DNA from 2 places in the Microbacterium sp. str. 'China' genome. Region 1 is predicted to be linked to the other one. Evidence: riboswitches for the same ligand, from Rfam matches in the RefSeq annotation. Region 1 holds a riboswitch; the other holds the start of a gene.

What was found. A riboswitch is a leader RNA that binds a small molecule or an ion and turns the genes downstream of it on or off. The one in region 1 is predicted to bind thiamine pyrophosphate.
Region 2: linked by a shared signal. The riboswitch ahead of thiM (hydroxyethylthiazole kinase) and the one ahead of C6C15_RS15345 (ECF transporter S component) in region 1 are both predicted to bind thiamine pyrophosphate.

What each region holds. Positions count from the first base shown of each region.
Region 1 is NZ_CP027434.1:3,147,873-3,156,815, reverse strand. Features, by position in the region: gene C6C15_RS15375 (enoyl-CoA hydratase/isomerase family protein) at 1-30, shown strand, start outside; gene C6C15_RS15370 (GntR family transcriptional regulator) at 39-434, opposite strand; gene C6C15_RS15365 (hypothetical protein) at 431-1,453, opposite strand; gene C6C15_RS15360 (ABC transporter ATP-binding protein) at 1,657-3,384, shown strand; gene C6C15_RS15355 (ABC transporter ATP-binding protein) at 3,381-5,690, shown strand; gene C6C15_RS15350 (D-alanyl-D-alanine carboxypeptidase family protein) at 5,749-7,236, opposite strand; TPP riboswitch at 7,307-7,418, shown strand; gene C6C15_RS15345 (ECF transporter S component) at 7,409-8,050, shown strand; gene C6C15_RS15340 (ABC transporter ATP-binding protein) at 8,050-8,943, shown strand, end outside.
Region 2 is NZ_CP027434.1:2,347,495-2,356,437, forward strand. Features, by position in the region: gene C6C15_RS11290 (bifunctional hydroxymethylpyrimidine kinase/phosphomethylpyrimidine kinase) at 106-2,253, opposite strand; gene thiM (hydroxyethylthiazole kinase) at 2,250-3,098, opposite strand; TPP riboswitch at 3,089-3,182, opposite strand; gene C6C15_RS11300 (NAD-dependent epimerase/dehydratase family protein) at 3,190-4,161, opposite strand; gene pheT (phenylalanine--tRNA ligase subunit beta) at 4,413-6,959, opposite strand; gene pheS (phenylalanine--tRNA ligase subunit alpha) at 6,959-7,999, opposite strand; gene C6C15_RS11315 (amino acid ABC transporter permease) at 8,049-8,943, opposite strand, start outside.

The DNA of each region.
Region 1 (8,943 bases):
GACTACGTCCCGCAGCCGGCGCTGTTCTGACGCGCGCCTCAGCTCTCTTCGGGGACGACGGCGGCGCGGCGGCGGGAATCCCAGGTCGCCCGGATCACGTCGGTGACATCGCCGGGTTCGAGGCCGGCCTCCTGCGCGGTGTCGACCAGCTCGCGGATCCTCCGGATCACCGCCGCCGGCAGCACGGCGGCGGAGTCTGCGACGCGCGTGCCCGCCGCGGTGCGTGAGACGACCAGGCCGTCGGCTTCGAGCATCTTGTAGGCGCGCGCAGCCGTCCCCGGAGCGACGCCGAGGTCGCCGGCCGTCTGCCGGACCGAGGGCAGCCGTTCGCCGGCGCCGAGTTGGCCGGAGACGATGAGCCCGCGGAACTGCCGATAGATGTCCCGGGCCGGAAGCGTATCGTCGGCGGCGGACAGCGGAGAGCGCGGCGTCATCGCGCGCCCTCCGGCTGCCGTGTCGCCGCCGTCGCGGAACCCCTCGACCTGCGGGCGCCGTCCGGCAGCAGGGCCGGTGCCGCGAGCACCAGGAGTGCTACGGCCACGACCTCCAGCACCGGGGCCGCCGCACCGGCCGCGCGGGCGATGTCCGCATACCGCCAGACGATCTCGAACGTGCCCTCGCCCTCGATCGTCAGGGGGCCGATCCGCCCCGCGCTCCCGATGAACCGCCAGGCGGCGGCCAGCGTGAGCAGGATGCCTCCGGTCGCGACCTGGGCGACCCCCGCGGCGATCCGGCGACGTTCGCGGTGTTCGGCGGGAACGGTCTCGGGGCGGAGGAACGGACGCGTGGCGTTCGTCGACAGCGCCCAGACGACGGACGCGGCGACCAGCGCGCAGCACAGCAGCACGGTGACGCCGTACGCCCATCCGTAGAACCACAGCCGCACCGGGTCGACGTCGGTGTTCGGCGCGGGGATCTCCAGGAACACGAAGGGCCCGCCGTCGATGTTCGAGGAGGCGCAGCCGGCCGCGATCGTCGTGAGGATGAGCCCGAGCAGCGCGATACCCGCCGCCACGGTGCCGCCGCGGGGGCTGAACGAGAGCCAGGTCCGCCGGGTCCCGGTGGCCACCGGCTGCGTCGCGTGGCGCGCACCCCGCACGCTGATCGCGAGCGCCAGCGCGGCGATGACGGCGGCGGTGGCGAACACGGGGGCGGCGTAGCGCCACCAGGACACCTCGCCGTTCAGCGGCAGCACGTACCGGGCGAGCACCTCCACCGTCACCCCCGTCCCGAGGACCACCAGGGCGCCGCCGGCGAGGAGCCGTCGCTCGGGCGAGTAGCGTGCGCCGACGGCGACCGCTTCATCGCGCGTCAGCCGGGTCGCCGTCGCCGCACGCGCGCGCCACCAGGGTGTGAGGCCCAGCAGCGCGGCGATGACGAGGCCGACGACGAACGAGACGGCCGGTGACGAGAGGACGGCGCCGACGATGTCAGGCGGGGTGGGGTTCGGCATGGCGGACTCCGTTCTTTGTGCCATATGTCTATCACAAGTTGTGTCATTCAAGCGATACATATGGTGGTTCGCTCTGAGCGAAGGTCCTCCCGGAGGGGGATCCGAATGTCGCCGCTTCGTGGCACCCTGTCCTATGGCCGGTCGTCGGTCGGCATCCGTCTGCCGGGAGACCCGCCGCCTCCTCCTTCCGAGAAAGTACGCCTGTGCTGGGAAAACTCCTCCTCCGATATCTGTCTCGCTACAAGTGGCTCCTCGTCGCCGTGCTGGTCTTCCAGTTCGCCAGCGCGGCCGCCACCCTCTACCTGCCCCGCCTCAATGCCGACATCATCGACAACGGCGTCGCGCAGGGCGACACCGCGTACATCTGGCGCACCGGTCTGTTCATGCTGGCGGTGTCGCTCGGCCAGATCGTCGCCTCGGTCATCGCGACCTACTTCGCCGCCCGCGCCGCGATGGGGGCGGGCCGTGACATCCGCGCCGACGTGTTCGGCAAGGTCAGCGGCTTCTCCGAGCGCGAGGTCTCGCAGTTCGGCGCCGGTTCCCTCATCACCCGCAACACGAACGACGTGCAGCAGGTGCAGATGCTCGCGATGATGGGCGCGACCATGCTCGTCACGGCGCCGCTGCTCGCGATCGGCGGCATCATCTTCGCCGTGCAGACCAACGCCGGGCTGAGCTGGCTGATCGCCGTCTCCGTCCCGGTGCTGCTCCTGCTCGCGGCACTCGTCATCGGCCGGATGGTGCCGCTGTTCCGCAGCTACCAGGGCAAGCTCGACAACGTGAACCGCATCATGCGGGAGCAGCTCACCGGCGTGCGCGTGGTCCGGGCCTTCGTCCGCGAGCGCATCGAGGAGGAGCGCTTCCGCGGCGCGAACACCGACATCATGGTCGTCGGCCGCAAGGTCGGCTCGCTGTTCGTGCTGCTCTTCCCGCTGTTCATGCTCATCCTCAACGTGACCGTGGTCGCCGTCATCTGGTTCGGCGGCATCGAGGTCAACAACGGAACCGTGCAGGTGGGCACGCTGTTCGCCTTCATGCAGTACATCGGTCAGATCATGGGCGGCGTCATCATGGCCAGCTTCATGGCGATGATGATCCCGCGCGCCGCCGTCTCGGCCGAGCGCATCGGTGAAGTGCTGAACACCGAGTCGACGATGACGCGTCCGGCGGACGGCGTCACCGCCTTCCCGACGCCGGGAGCGGTCGCGTTCGACGACGTGGAGTTCACCTACCCGGGCGCCGACGCCCCGGTCCTCAGCGGCATCAGCTTCGCCGCCGAACCGGGCGAGACCGTCGCGGTGGTCGGCTCCACCGGCTCGGGGAAGACCACGCTCGTCTCGCTCATCCCTCGCCTGTTCGACGTCTCGGGCGGTGCGGTGTACGTAGGGGGCACGGACGTCCGCGACGCCGACGTCGAGGCGCTGTGGGACAGCATCGGCCTCGTGCCGCAGCGTCCCTTCCTCTTCACGGGCACCGTCGCGTCCAACCTGCGCTATGGCCGCGAGGACGCCACCGACGAGGAGCTCTGGCACGCGCTCGAGATCGCTCAGGGGCGGGACTTCGTGGAGGAGATGCCGGACGGCCTCGACTCACGCATCGCCCAGGGCGGCACGAACGTGTCCGGCGGCCAGCGACAGCGCCTCGCGATCGCGCGGGCCCTCGTCCATCGCCCGCAGGTGCTCGTGTTCGACGACTCGTTCTCCGCGCTCGACCTCACCACGGACGCCCGGCTGCGGCAGGCGCTGTGGCGGGAGCTTCCGCAGGTGACGAAGATCGTGGTCGCGCAGCGCATCTCCACCATCACCGATGCCGACCGCATCGTGGTGCTGGAGGGCGGCACGATGGTCGGAGTCGGCACCCATGAGGAGCTGCTGGAGAACAGCGAGACCTACCGGGAGATCGTCGAGTCGCAGCTGGGGGTGGACGCATGAGCGAGCAGGATCCTTCCACAAGCCCAGGGACCCAGGGAGCGGGCCCTTCGACAAGCTCAGGGACCCAGGGCCAGCGGCGCCGCGGACGGGGCAAGACACCGGCGCCCACGGCCGAGCGGGAGCTCACCGCAGAGGAGCAGTACGAGGCCGAGCTCGCCGAGCAGGCACGGCAGAACTCCGGCGACTGGGACAGCGTCGCACCGGGCAAGGCCGACCACTTCGGCCCGAGCTTCGCCCGGATGATCGGGCTGCTCAAGCCCTCCGCGGTCTGGTTCGTCTTCGTGTCGATCCTCGGAGCGATCGGGGTCGTGCTGACCGTCGCCGCCCCGAAGGTGCTCGCCGAGGCGACGAACATCGTCTACCGCGGCTTCATCTCCATCCAGCTCGGTCAGCCCAGCGGCGACTTCCCGGGATTCCCGGCGGGGACGCCGCAGGACGTGGTGGTCGACGCCCTGCGCGACGCCGGACAGACCGACTTCGCCAATCAGGTCGGAGCGCTCGGCGACTTCCGAGTCGGCGACGGCATCGACTTCGACGCGCTGCGCTGGGTGATCGCCGCCGTCCTCGCGATCTACGTCGTGGCCGCATTCCTCAGCTGGCTGCAGGGGTACGTCATCAACGTCATCATGGTCCGGACCATGTGGCGCCTACGCGAGTCCGTCGAGGCGAAGATCAACCGGCTCCCGCTGGCGTACTTCGACAAGGTGCAGCGCGGCGAGCTGATCTCCCGCGTGACGAACGACATCGACAACATCACCCAGACCATGCAGCAGTCGCTGTCCGGTGCCCTCACCGCCGTGCTGACGGTGATCGGCGTGCTCGTGATGATGTTCTCGATCTCGTGGCAGCTCGCCCTCGTGGCGCTCGTGGCACTCCCGCTCATGGGCGTGATCTTCGGCGTCATCGGACCGCGCTCGCAGAAGGCCTTCGGCACGCAGTGGCGCAAGGTCGGCCGGCTCAACGCCCGGGTCGAGGAGGCCTTCTCCGGGCACGCGCTGGTCAAGGTGTTCGGCCGTGAGCAGGACGCTCTGGACAAGTTCAAGGCCGAGAACGAGGAGCTGTTCCAGGCGAGCTTCAAGGCGCAGTTCCTCTCCGGCATCATCATGCCGGCGATGACCTTCGTCGGCAGCCTGACCTATGTCGGCATCGCGGTGCTCGGCGGCCTCATGGTCGCGAGCGGGCAGCTGCGACTCGGCGACGTGCAGGCCTTCATCCAGTACTCGCAGCAGTTCACCCAGCCGCTGTCGGAGCTGGGCGGCATGGCCGCGGTCGTGCAGTCCGGCACCGCGTCGGCGGAGCGGGTGTTCGGCCTGCTCGATGCCGACGAGCAGGAGGCCGACGATCCTGAGGCCCCCGCGCTTCGCGAGGGGGAGGGCGTGATCGAGTTCGAGAACGTCTCGTTCTCGTACTCGCCGGAGCGGCCGCTCATCACCGATCTGTCCTTCCGGGTGGAACCGGGACAGACCGTCGCCATCGTCGGGCCCACCGGCGCAGGCAAGACGACGCTGGTGAACCTCATCATGCGGTTCTACGAGCTCAGCGGCGGGCGGATCACGCTCGACGGTCAGGACATCTCGACCATCACGCGCGACGAGCTGCGGTCCCGCACCGGCATGGTGCTCCAGGACCCCTGGCTCTTCGCCGGGAGCATCCGCGAGAACATCCGCTACGGACGCTCGACCGCGACGGACGAGGAGGTGCTCGCCGCGGCGAAGGCGACCTACGTGGATCGCTTCGTGCACGCACTGCCGGACGGGTACGACACCGTGCTCGACGAGGACGCGTCGAACGTCTCGGCCGGTGAGCGCCAGCTCATCACGATCGCACGGGCCTTCGTGGCGCATCCGTCGATCCTCATCCTGGACGAGGCCACATCGGCGGTCGACACCCGCACCGAGCTGCTGCTGCAGCACGCGATGGCCGCGCTCCGGCAGGGGCGCACCTCGTTCGTCATCGCCCACCGCCTGTCGACCATCCGCGACGCGGACCTCATCCTCGTGATGGAGCACGGTGACATCGTGGAGAAGGGCACGCACGACGAGCTGATCGCCGCGCAGGGCGCGTATTGGCGCCTGTACCAGTCGCAGTTCGAGCAGGCGGCGACCGACCTCGACGCCGAAGCGGCTCTCACCGGATCCTCGCCGGTCGTCGTGACCGGCGACGCGGACGAGGAGGCGAGCGCGCAGGAGCAGGCGGCGGACGCGGTGGCCGGAGCGGCGGTCGGCGCCCAGCTCCCGGCGGCCGAGACCGCAGCGGCTCGGGCACTTCTCGACGACGGCGCTGACGGCTCCACGTCTCCGTCCTGACCCGCCTCACGCACGACGCCCCACTCCGGATCCGGAGTGGGGCGTCGTGCGTGAAACCTCAGTCGTCTCCGGCGATGCCGAGGAGTTCGAGGGGGTGGGTCAGTCGCCACCATGGGCTCGGACCGTCCAGGTCCTCGTCGAGGACGAGGGCGGTGTCCGTGCTGTCGACGGGACCGGTCGTGGTCAGGGTGCCGACCGTCCCGTCCGCTTCGCGTTCCTCCCCGAGATCGAACACCGGCGTCGCCGTCGCGCTCGCTCCGTTCCACAGCACGACATCGGCGTCCTCACCGGCGACCACATCGACGCGCTCGCCCCAGACGGTGAGGACGCGCCCGACCACCGTGCCTGCCGGGACGGCCGGGCCCTGGGCCTGCAACGCCGCTTCCGTCTGAGCGAACAGGGCGCGGGTGAGGGCGAGGCGCGCCTCGTCGTCCTCCTGGTTCAATGCCGCGGCGTAGAGCCGGACCGTCGCGTCGCCGATGACGACGTCCTTGGCGGTCAACAGGTTCCAGCCGACGAGGGTGCCCGTCTTGATGCCGACGACTCCCGGATCGGCGAGCATGCCGTTCGTGTTCTCGACCGTCCCGGCCCCCGGCAGGTCGACGGACCGGGTACCCACGATCTCGGCGAACACCGGATTCCGCATCGCCATCTCGCCCAGGGCCACGAGGGCCTCCGGGGTGGCGACGTTGCGCTCGTCGAATCCGGACGGCGTGACCACGGTGATGCCGGAGAGTCCGCGCTCGCCGAGCCAGACCTCGGCCGCGGCGGCGAATTCGCGGTCGGACCCCCAGATCTCCGACGCCAGCCGGTCGATGTAGTTGTTGGCCGAGCCGAGCAGGGTGCCCTGCAGAAGCTGGTACTCGGTCAGCACTCCGCCCACCGGCACATCGAGCGCCGACTGATTGGCGATCCGATAGTCCCAGTAACGGACGCTGTCGGCGTAGGTGAAGGAGAACTCCGGGCCCTGTTCGCCGGGGGCCAGCGGCAGCCGGTCCAGCACCATGAGACTGCTGACGACCTTCGTGATGCTCGCGATGCTCACCGGCGCGGTGGTCGACGCCGCGGTGGTCATCCCGGCGATGCCGACCGCCCCGTCGCCGACCGCCGGCCAGGCGAGCGCGGCGGTGGGGGCGGCGACCGGGGTGAACTCGACCGCCTGGACGGTCGGGGCGACCTCGTGCAGCGGCCAGAGCAGCGTGGTGCCGGCGTAAGAGGCGATGAGGCCGGCGAGGACGCCGAGGGGGACGAGCAGGCCGGGTCCGGCAATCGCCGGGCGCAGCCGGGCGTCGCGCAGCAATCCCGTCTCCTCCTCCGTGCCGGCCGAGGCATCGAACTCGGGCGTCGATGACGCCGCAGCGACGATCGACGGGTCCACCCAGGTCAGCGCGGTCGGCGGTGCCGAGGCATCGGCCCACGCCGCAGCTTCCGGAACCGGACCCGGCTGATCGTCCGCGGGCGCGGCAGAGGCGGGTGCGGAGTCTTCGGGCCGCGCGTCGACGCCCACGCCGCCGGACGCCTCTTCAGGGGGATCGGAAGCGGTCACTCGCTTACGGTACCGAATCCGGCCCCGAATCCGCCGTGCGCGGCGCGGGACGCGCGGACGGTAGGATCGACAGCACAACCACGGGAGTCCGGCGAGCCGGGCTGAGAGGGAGCGAATCGCGCTTCGACCGTCGAACCTGATCTGGGTCATGCCAGCGCAGGGAGGAGTTCACATGAGTACGTCCACGTCCGCATCCCCGTCGAGGAACACCACGGCCGCTCCGGCGCGGGGCTACCTGCGCTGGCGCGTCATCGACATCGTCGTCGCCAGCGTCCTCGGTGTCGCCGCCGGTCTGATCTTCCTGGCCTGGAACGTCGGATACCTGGGGCCGAAGGCCATGCTCGAGCCGCTGCTTCCCGGCCTCCAAGGGCTCCTCGACGGCCCGTGGCTCTTCGCGGGTGTGCTCGGCGGGCTCATCATCCGCAAGGCGGGTGCCGCGATCTACGTCGAGCTGCTGGCCGCCGTCGTCTCGGCGCTCATCGGCAACCAGTGGGGCGGCTTCCTCACGCTCGAGGCGGGTCTCGTGCAGGGCCTCGGCGCCGAGCTGGTCTTCTTGCTGTTCTTCTACCGCCGCTGGTCGCTGCCCGTCGCGATCCTCGCCGGGGCCGGTGCCGCGCTCGCGGGCGGCATCAACAACCTCGTCCTCTGGTATGCCGGGTCAGGTCCCGCCTTCACGACGATCTACCTCCTCAGCACCGTGATCTCCGGGGCGGTCATCGCCGGTGCGCTGTCGTGGGTGCTCGCCCGCGGCATCGCGGCGACCGGGGCTCTGGACCGCTTCGGCTCCGGGCGCGAGGCGCGCGTCCGCGTCTGATGTCCGCGCAGTTCGCTCCCGCCGGCGTCGAGGCCCGCGGCTGGGGTTGGCGACACGCGAGCCGCCACGCCTGGGCGCTGCGCGACGTCTCGTTCCGCATCGAGCCCGGCGAGCGCGTGCTCGTGCTCGGCGCCTCCGGCGCGGGGAAGTCGACGCTGCTGCACGGCCTCGCCGGTGTGCTCGGCGGTGAGGAGGAGGGGGAGAGCGAAGGCGCGCTGCTCGTCGGCGGCGACCCCGCCGCGGCGACCCGCGGGCGGGCCGGGCTCGTGCTCCAGGATCCCGACTCGCAGGTGATCCTCGCCCGTGCCGGCGATGACGTCGCCTTCGGGTGCGAGAACCTCGGTGTGCCGCGTGCCGAGATCTGGCCCCGCGTCGAGGCCGCGATGGCCGGCGTCGGACTGGACGTGCCGCTCGATCACCCGACCGCGGCGCTCTCCGGCGGTCAGAAGCAGCGGCTCGCCCTGGCCGGCATGCTGGCGATGGGCCCCGGGCTGGTGCTGCTCGACGAGCCGACGGCGAACCTCGATCCGGAGGGCGTGCGCGAGGTCAGGGATGCCGTCGAGCGGATGCTCGCCACGCGTCCCGCCACCCTCGTGGTCGTGGAGCATCGGCTCGAGGTGTGGTTGCCGCTCCTCACGCGGGTGATCGTGCTGGGTGCCGGCGGGGTGGTGGCGGACGGCACTCCTGCGGATGTGCTCGGCGCGCAGGGCGAGCGCCTGGCCGCGGACGGCGTCTGGGTGCCCGGCCGACCGCCCGCCGAGCCGCCGGCACCGCGGACGGCTCCCGGGGAGGTGCTGCTGTCGGCGCGCGGGCTCGCGGTCGCACGGGTGAAGGGGCGCCCCGTGGCACAGGGCATCGACCTGGAGGTGCGTGCGGGGGAAGCCGTCGCGATC
Region 2 (8,943 bases), 800 kb from region 1:
CGGCGCACGGCGATGACGCTCGGGACGAGCGTCGAAGGAGCGGTGGCGACCGAAGGCATGCGGCGACGATAGCGCGGGCGTGTTCGGCACCGCAAATCCGGGGCGTCACACGACAGCGTGCGCGACCGGTGCGGCGAAGAAGGCCCGTTCGTGCGCGCTCGATGCGAGGAAGGCGCGCCGCATCCGCTCTCGGCCGGTGTGGTCGGCCCTCGCGGCCGCGGCGGCGACATGCGCGACGGCCTGCCGGGTGGCCGCCGCGAAAGCCGGATCCGCGTAGGTCGCCAGCCACGATGCGTAGGGATGCCGGGGGTCACGGGGCGCCGCGCCGAACGCTCCGGCATGGAGCCGCTCGCCCAGGTCGGTGTAGAGCCAGAAGCACGGCAGCACGGCCGCGATCACCGTGGCGTAGTCCCCGCCGAAGGCGACGGCGCGCAGGTGGTCGAGGTAGGCGACCGTGGCCGGGGCGGGTTCGGTGGCGAAGGTCGCGGCGCTCACCCCGGTCTCCGGGGTCAGCCATGCCGCGTGCAGCTCCAGCTCGCCGCGGATCGCGCCGTGCGCGGCCTCCGCCCAGAACGCCTGCTCGTCGGGGGTCGGAGCGAGACGCGACGCCTCCGCGAGCACACGCGCGTACTCGCGGAGGTAGAGGGCATCCTGCGCGAGGTAGAAGACGAAGGCGTCACGGTCGAGAGTCCCCTCGGCGAGCGCGCGCACGAAGGGCAGCGCGTCGATGTCGCGGCGGATCGCGGCGGTCTCGTCCCACCAGGCCGCGGCGACCTCCTCCGGTGTCGGCCGGGTCTCGGCTCCGCCGCGGGCCCAGAGTCCCGCCAGATGATGGATCGGGCCGTGTCCTCGCCCGACGTCCAGGTCGTCCGCCGCGCGGAGGGACTCCCGCAACCAGGCGCGCGCGGCGCGGACCGCCGTCGCCGGATCGTCGCCCCTCGCCAGTCGTGTGGCCAGAGCCGCGGACAGCGAGCAGCCGGTGCCGTGGGTGTTCTCCGTCCGGATGCGCGGCCCGGAGAACTCCGCGTGCGTACCGGCTGCCGTGTCGATCAGGGCGTCCGGCGCCTCGTCCCCGGGCAGATGCCCGCCCTTCACCAGCACCGCGGTCCCCGTATCGGCCGACAGCTCTCGCGCCGCGGCGAGCGCGTCCGCCCAGTCCGCCACCTCGCGACCGACGAGCACCGCCAGCTCCGCGAGGTTCGGGGTGACCACGGTCGCCAGGGACAGCAGATCCCGGAGCTCCCGCTCCGCGTCGGGCTGGAGCAGCCGGTCCCCCGAGGTGGCGATCATGACCGGGTCGAGCACGACGATCGGGGGCTGCGTCGCCCGGAGCCACGCGGCGACCGTCCGGATCACCTCGACGTCCGCGAGCATGCCGATCTTCACGGCGTCGATGCGGATGTCGTCGCCGACGGCGTCGAGCTGCGCCCGCAGGAAGTCCGCGGGCGGAACGTGCACGGCGCGGACGCCCTGCGTGTTCTGGGCGGTCAGGGCCGTGAGGGCGGCCATGCCGTAGCCCCCGTGCGCGGCGATCGCCTTGAGGTCGGCCTGGATGCCCGCGCCGCCGGACGGATCGCTGCCGGCGATGCTGAGCACGTGCGGCACCGCCCGCCCGAGCCACCGCCGACGGAAGGCCGCGGCGGCGGCCCGGGGATCCTCTGCCGCGCACAGCGCCGAGACCACCGCGATCCCGGCCGCACCGGCCGCGCGCAGCGCCGCCGTGTCGTCGAGGTCCACCCCGCCGATGGCGACGCACGGCAGCGCACTGCGCGCGGCGAACGCGGCGAAGCCGTCGATGCCGAGCGGGTCCGGATGGTCGGGCTTCGTGCGCGTGGGCCGGATCACGCCGACGCCGAGGTAGTCGACCGTCCCCGGCGGCAGCGCGTTCACGGCATCGAGATGGGCAGCGGTGTTCGCCGTGAGCCCGATCAGCGCCTCGGGGCCGAGAAGTTCGCGCGCGCGGAGCACCGAGGCGTCCGCCTGGCCGAGGTGTACGCCGTCGACCCTGGCGCCGCGACGACGGGCCTCGACGGCCGCATCGAGGCGATCGTTCACGACGAGCAGGGCGCGGCCGTCGATGGCCACGGACAGGGCAAGGAGCTGGTCGACCGTCTCCTCGTCCGTCGCCTCCTTGTCGCGGAGCTGCACGATGCGGACCCCACCCGCCACGGCCTCGCGGACGGTCTCGACCACCCCACGAGCACCGCACAGCGACCGATCGGTGACGAGGTAGAGGGACAGGTCGACGGTCATCGGGCCTCCTCCTCGACGCGGGCGCGGGCCTGGAGATCCGCCGGGGTCACGGCGGACAGGGCGTCGAGCAGTCCGACGGCGAAGCTGCCCGGTCCGCGGGAGGTCTCCGCCGCCTGCTCGGCCGCGACCGTGTAGACGAGGGTCGCCGCGGCCACCGCCGTCAGCGCGTCGGTCTCGGTACCGCGGGCCGCTCCGAGGAAGGCCGCCATCACCGCGCCCAGCGCGCAGCCGCCGCCGGTCACCCGCGTGAGCAGCTCGTGCCCATTCGCGATGCGGATCACGCGCTCCCCGTCGGTGAGGAGGTCGACCGGGCCGGAGACGGCGACCACGGAACCGTGCCGGACGGCGAGCTCCCGCGCCGCCGCTGCCGCCGCCTCGGTCCCGTCCGTCGCGTCGACACCGCGGCCGCCGCTGCTGTGTCCGGCCAGCGCGAGGATCTCCGACGCGTTGCCGCGGATGGCTGTCGGGCGCCGCGCGACCAGCTCGTGGGCCAGCGCCGTCCGCACCGGGAGGGTGCCGATCGCGACGGGGTCGAGCACCCACGGCGTGCCGGCGGCGCGCGCTCCGGCCACGGCCTCCCTGCTCGCCTCCCGCTGCTCCGGGGTCGGCGTCCCGAGATTGACGAGGAGCCCCGAGGCGGCAGCGGCGAACGGCTCGGTCTCGCCGACGATGTCGACCATGGCCGGCGCCGCCCCGAGCGCCAGCAGCACGTTGGCGGTGAAGCCCGTCACGACGGCGTTCGTGACGCAGTGCGTCAACGGCGGCGCAGCCCGGACCTCCTCCCGCAGCCTTCCCGCCGTGGCGGCGAGGTCGAGGACGGATTGCGGACGCACAGGATCGCTCATTGCGACATCCCTTCGCTAGTACGAACTAGATCAGGTTCGACGGGTGTGATCTCAGCCGCGGATGCGGCACCCCGTGTCACTGCCTCGCAGTCTAGCGAGCGAAGGCGTCGAGCAGCGCCCGCTCCTCCGTCCGCGTGAGTCCGGCGCGGCGCTCCCTGTCCACGCCCCGATCGCGCTCGTCCGCCACGACGCTTTCCGCCGTCTCGTCGAGGGGGCGGAGGGTGCCTCCGCTGCGGCGATACCGCGCGTTCGAGCGGGTCATGAATCCGCTCATCTCGGGTGGCAGCCACAGCGGCAGCGAGCGCGGCCCCGCCCAGTACGCGACACCCTCCGCGACGAGACGCTCCTCCGTGCCGACGACGAGCGGCCCGGTGTGTCCGGTGGCCGCGCGCACGGTCCGCAGCACGTCGTCCAGCTCGCGCACGTCGCCGATCGCGTTCACGGTACCGGTGACGGTGGCCGACACGACGAAGGCGGCGACATCCTCGACGTCGATGACCTGCGCCGTGCGCCCGTCGAGGGGCGGGAGCAGCACCGGCTCGTCCAGCGCCCGGAGGAACGCCGCCGCCCAGTAGCCGAAGCGATCGCTGGGGTCGCCGGCGCCGACGATGAGGCCGGGACGGACGAGGAGCGCGCGGTCGCCGAGGCTCGCCTGCACGGCGTCCTCCGCCGCGACCTTCTGCCGCGCGTAGTCGTCATCTTCACCGGCCTGCGCGGCTGGGTGCCGCGGGGCCGACTCGTCCGTCCCGACCGTCTCGTCGTCGCGGTAGACCGACATCGACGAGATGTACGTCCACCGGGCGGCCCGGTCGCCGAGCGCACGAACCGCCCCGGAGACATGAGCGGCGCGGGAGGAGACGTCGACGACGTGATCCCAATCGGTGCGCGAGACGACGTCGTAGGCGGCCTCCTCATCCCGGTCCGCCAGCACGAGGGTCGCTCCCGGCGGCGCCGGGCGTCCGCCGCGGGCGAGGCAGGTCACGGACGCTCCCGCTCCCAACGCGTGCGCGGCGATGCGCCCCGACAGCCATCCGGTTCCCCCGAGGATCAGCACATCCGTCATGTGCCCATGTCATCAGGATCGACGACTCGGGGGAAGGGCCTCCGCTCAGAGCGGAGCAGGACAGGCCCTCACGCGATCACAGGCCCTCACGCGATCACAGGCCCTCACGCGATCACAGGCCCTCACGCGAGCGCAGCCGACCACGCGAACCCAGGCCATCACGCGAGTACAGGCCACCGGCACTGCTGTCGCCTGATGCCGCGCGAGCGCCTGATGCCGCGCGGCCTCCAGGAAGCCGCGCGGCATCGTGATCAGTCGCGGAGGGCGGCGCCGAAGCGGTCCGCGGCGACGGCGACGCCCGCCATCTTCGCCTCGGAGGCCTCCGCGGCCGTGAGCGTGCGGTCGTCGGCGCGGAAGCGTAGCGCGAACGTCAGCGACTTCGATCCCTCGGGCACACCCTCGCCGCGGTAGTCGTCCACCAGCCGGACGGACTCCAGCAGGGCACCCGCGCCCTCGGCGAGAGCAGCGCGGACCTCGCCTGCCGGTACCTCGGCCGGGAGCGTGAGCGAGACGTCCTGCGTCGCGGCCGGGAACGTGGAGAGCGATGCCGCCACGATGCGTCCTCCGGCGAGCGTGAGCAGCCGGTCGAGGTCCAGCTCCAGCACGGTGGCGCGACCCGGCAGGTCGGCCTCCTCGGCGACGGCGGGATGCAGCTCGCCGACGTAGCCGATCTCCTCGCCGCCGGCGACCAGCGCACCGGTACGTCCGGGGTGGAGCGCGGCGCGCTGCGTCTGCACGACGTCGATCTCGATGCCCGCGGCGGCCCCGATCACGCGGACCGCGTCGAGCGCCTCGACGAGTCCGGCGGCCTCGGCCGCACGCCCCGGCTGACGCGGCGACACGTTGCCGGTCAGCAGCACCGCGACGTGGCGCTCCTGCGGGGGGATGGAGGCGTCGAGCGCGGCGAGCACCTCATCAGACGGCCGGACACCCAGCGGCGGGACCTCGGCGGTGCCGTACTGCACGCCGGGCTCAGGGACGAACACGGCGCCCGTCTCGAACAGCGCCAGATCGGTGAGCCCGCGCGAGATGTTGCGGTGCGCGGTCTGCAGCAGACCGGGGATGAGCGAGCGCCGCAGGAACGGCACCTGCCCGTCGAGCGGGTTCGCGAGGCGGATGCCGGGCAGGTGCTCACCGGACGCGGAGCCGTGCAGATCGTTCTGCGCCTCGGTCGTGAACGGGAACGCCGGGGTCTCGACGAATCCTGCGGCGGCGAGAGCGTTCACCACGCGGCGACGCCCCTGCTGGTGGGCCGTGAGGCCGCGGCCGGACGGCGGCGTCGGCAGCACCGCGGGGATGCGGTCGAGCCCGTGGATGCGGGCGACCTCCTCGGCGAGCGTCCACTTGTCGGTGAGGTCGGGGCGCCAGGTCGGCGGGATGACCGTCCACCCGGAGTCACCCTGGGTCCCTTCGCCGTCCGCCTGGGTCCCTGAGCCTGTCGAAGGGCTGACCTCCGCCCCGATCGTCGTGAGCGCCCCGGTGATCTCGTCGTCGGTGTAGTCGACGCCGATCAGTCCCTGCACGAAACCGCGCGGGAGCTCGATCTCGGCGACGAAGACCTCGGCGAAGAGCGCGCCACCCTCCTCCGTGAGCGTGCCACCGGCGAGCTCGACCATGAGGTCGGCCGCGCGTCGGGCTGCGACGAAGGGGATCAGCGGGTCGACGCCGCGCTCGAAGCGCTTGGACGCCTCGCTCGGGAGCTTGTGCCGGCGGGCCGTGCGGGCGATGGTCGTCGCGTCGAAGGTCGCCGCCTCGATGAGCACGTTCCGCGTGGTGTCGCTCATCTCGGTGGTGCCGCCGCCCATGACACCGGCGAGGCCGATCGGACCGGAATCGTCGGTGATGAGGAGGTCTTCGACGTGCAGCTTCCGCTCCACGCCGTCGAGCGTCGTCATCTTCTCCCCCGGCGTCGCGCGCCGGACGGTGATGCCGCCCGTGAGCTTGTCGAGGTCGTAGCCGTGCAGCGGCTGGCCGAGCTCGAGCATGACGTAGTTCGTGATGTCGATGAGCACACCCAGCGACCGCATGCCGGCGAGGCTCAGGCGCGCGATCATCCACGGCGGGGTGGGCCGCGACGGATCGACGTCGCGCACGACCCGGGTGACGAACTCGCTCACGCCGACCTTGCCGCGCACCGGCGCCTGGTCGTCCACCACGGCCGTGTGTCCGGAACCGGGCTGCAGCTCGGCGAAGTCGCGCTCGGCGGGGTCGCGGAAGGCCGCCCCCGTGGCGTGGGCGTACTCACGGGCGACGCCGCGCACCGAGAACGCGTAGCCGCGGTCCGGCGTGACGTTGATCTCCACCGCGACGTCGTCGAGGCCGAGGAGCGCGATCGCGTCGGTGCCCACCGGCGCATCGATCCCGAGGTCGCTCAGCACGACGATGCCGTTGTGCTCGTCGCCGAGACCCAGCTCGCGCGCGGAGGCGATCATGCCGTCCGACACGTGACCGTAGGTCTTGCGGGCGGCGATGGGGAACGGCCCGGGAAGGACGGCGCCGGGCAGGGTCACGACGACCTTGTCTCCGACGCCGAAGTTGTGCGCGCCGCAGACGATCCCACGGACGCCGCCGTGCTCGGGACCGACGTCGACCTGGCACCAGTTGATGGTCTTGCCGTTGGACTGGGGCTCCGGCTCGAGCGAGACGACCTCGCCGACGACCACGGGACCCGTGATGTCGAAGCGGTGCACGTCCTCCTCTTCGAAGCCGACGGTCACCAGCGCCGCGAGGACGTCCTCGGGCGTGGCATCCGCTGCCAGATCGACGTACTCACGCAGCCACGAAAGCGGGACGCGCATCACACCACCATCCCGTACTGCTCGCTGAAACGGACATCGCCCTCGGCCATGTCGCGCATGTCCTGCACATCGCTGCGGAACATCAGGCCCCGCTCGATGCCCATGCCGAACGCGAAGCCGCTGTACACCTCCGGGTCGATCCCGGCCGCGCGCAGCACGTTCGGGTTGACCATGCCGCAGCCGCCCCACTCGATCCAGCGCGCGCCGCCCTTGAAGGTCGGGTGCCACAGGTCGAGCTCGGCGGAGGGCTCGGTGAAGGGGAAGTAGTTCGTGCGGAAGCGCGTCTTGGCCTCCGGGCCGAAGAGCTGCTTCGCGAAGTGGTCGAGCGTGCCCTTGAGGTGCGCCATCGTGATGCCCTTGTCGACGACCAGGCCCTCGAACTGTGTGAAGACCGGGAGGTGCGTCGCGTCGAACTCGTCGGTGCGGTACACGCGGCCCGGGCACAGCACGTAGATGGGGACCTCGCGGTTCAGCATCGACCGCACCTGCACCGGGCTCGTGTGCGTACGCATGACGAGGTGGCGCGAGGTCGGGTCGACGTAGAAGGTGTCCTGCTCCTGACGGGCGGGGTGATCGACGTCGAAGTTCAGGGCGTCGAAGTTGAACCACTCGTGCTCGAGCTCCGGCCCCTCCGCGATCTCCCACCCCATGCCGACGAAGATGTCCTCGACGTGGTCCTGCAGGAGAGCGAGCGGGTGCCGGGCGCCCACGCGCGTCCGCGACGGGACGGCGGTGATGTCGACGCGCTCGGCCTCGAGCCGCGCGGCGACCTCGGCGGCGGCCAGCTCGGCCTCCTTCGCCGCGAGCGCCTGGTTGACGCGACCGCGGCCCTGACCGACGAGCTTGCCGAACGCGGCCTTGTTCTCGGGGGCGACCTGGCGCATCGAGGCGTTCAGGACCGCGAGCGGCGATCCCTCCGCGACGTGCGCCGCACGGGCGGCTTTCAGCGCGGCGGTGTCGGCGGCCGCCTCGATCGCCGCGAGGGCGTCGGCGACAGCGGCTTCGACCGCTTCGGGGGTGATTTCCGGAGACTCTGACACGGGAGTCGAGTCTACCGGCGCGGGACGGGCGTCCCGCGCCGGTAGCGGCTCAGAGGCCGTGAGCGCCAGAGCTGTTGGCGTCGAACTTGCCCAGCCCTCGCTGCGCCACGATGAGCGACGTGTTCGTCTCGCCATCGTGCTGACGAGGGTCCGCCTCGTCCGGTCCGGCCTTGGCCGAGCGCTTGGCCCGGCGCTGCAGGCGGTAGGCGATGTAGGAGAGCACCAGACAGACCGCGACGTACATCGAGCCGCCGACGATCGCGGCGGGGATCAGCGGCGACCCGTAGGGCGCCTGGTTGCCGATCTGGTTGATGACGTACAGCAGCTCCTGGTACGTGATGATGAAGCCGAGCGCGGTGTCCTTCAGGGCCACCACGAGCTGCGCGATGATCACGGGCATCATCGCCCGGACGGCCTGCGGGATGAGGATGAAGTACATGACCCCGGTCTTGCGCAGGCCGATCGCGTAGCCAGCCTCCTTCTGTCCGCGCGGCAGCGACTCGATCCCGGCACGGAGTACCTCCGCGAGCACGGAGCCGTTGTAGACGATGAGCGCGATGACCACCGCGTAGTACGGGGGCATCCGGATGCCGATGACCGGGAGGCCGTAGTACAGCAGCATCATGAGGATCAGGACGGGGATCGCCCGCATGATCTCGATGATCCACCGCACCGGTTCGCGCACCCAGGCGTGCTCGGAGAGGCGGCCGATGCCGAGGACGAAACCGAGGACCAGCGAGCCGACACCGGCGACGGCGAAGGCGGAGAGCGTGCTGAGCAGGCCCTCCCCGAACCGCACCCAGACCGCCGAGTAGGTGAAGATGTTCCACTTCTCCGCGGAGAACTGGCCGGTGGCGTACAGGCGCCAGACCACCCAGCCGAGCACGGCGAGGACGACGAGGATCGTGACGGCACCGATGATCCGGTTGCGGGCGACCGCGCGG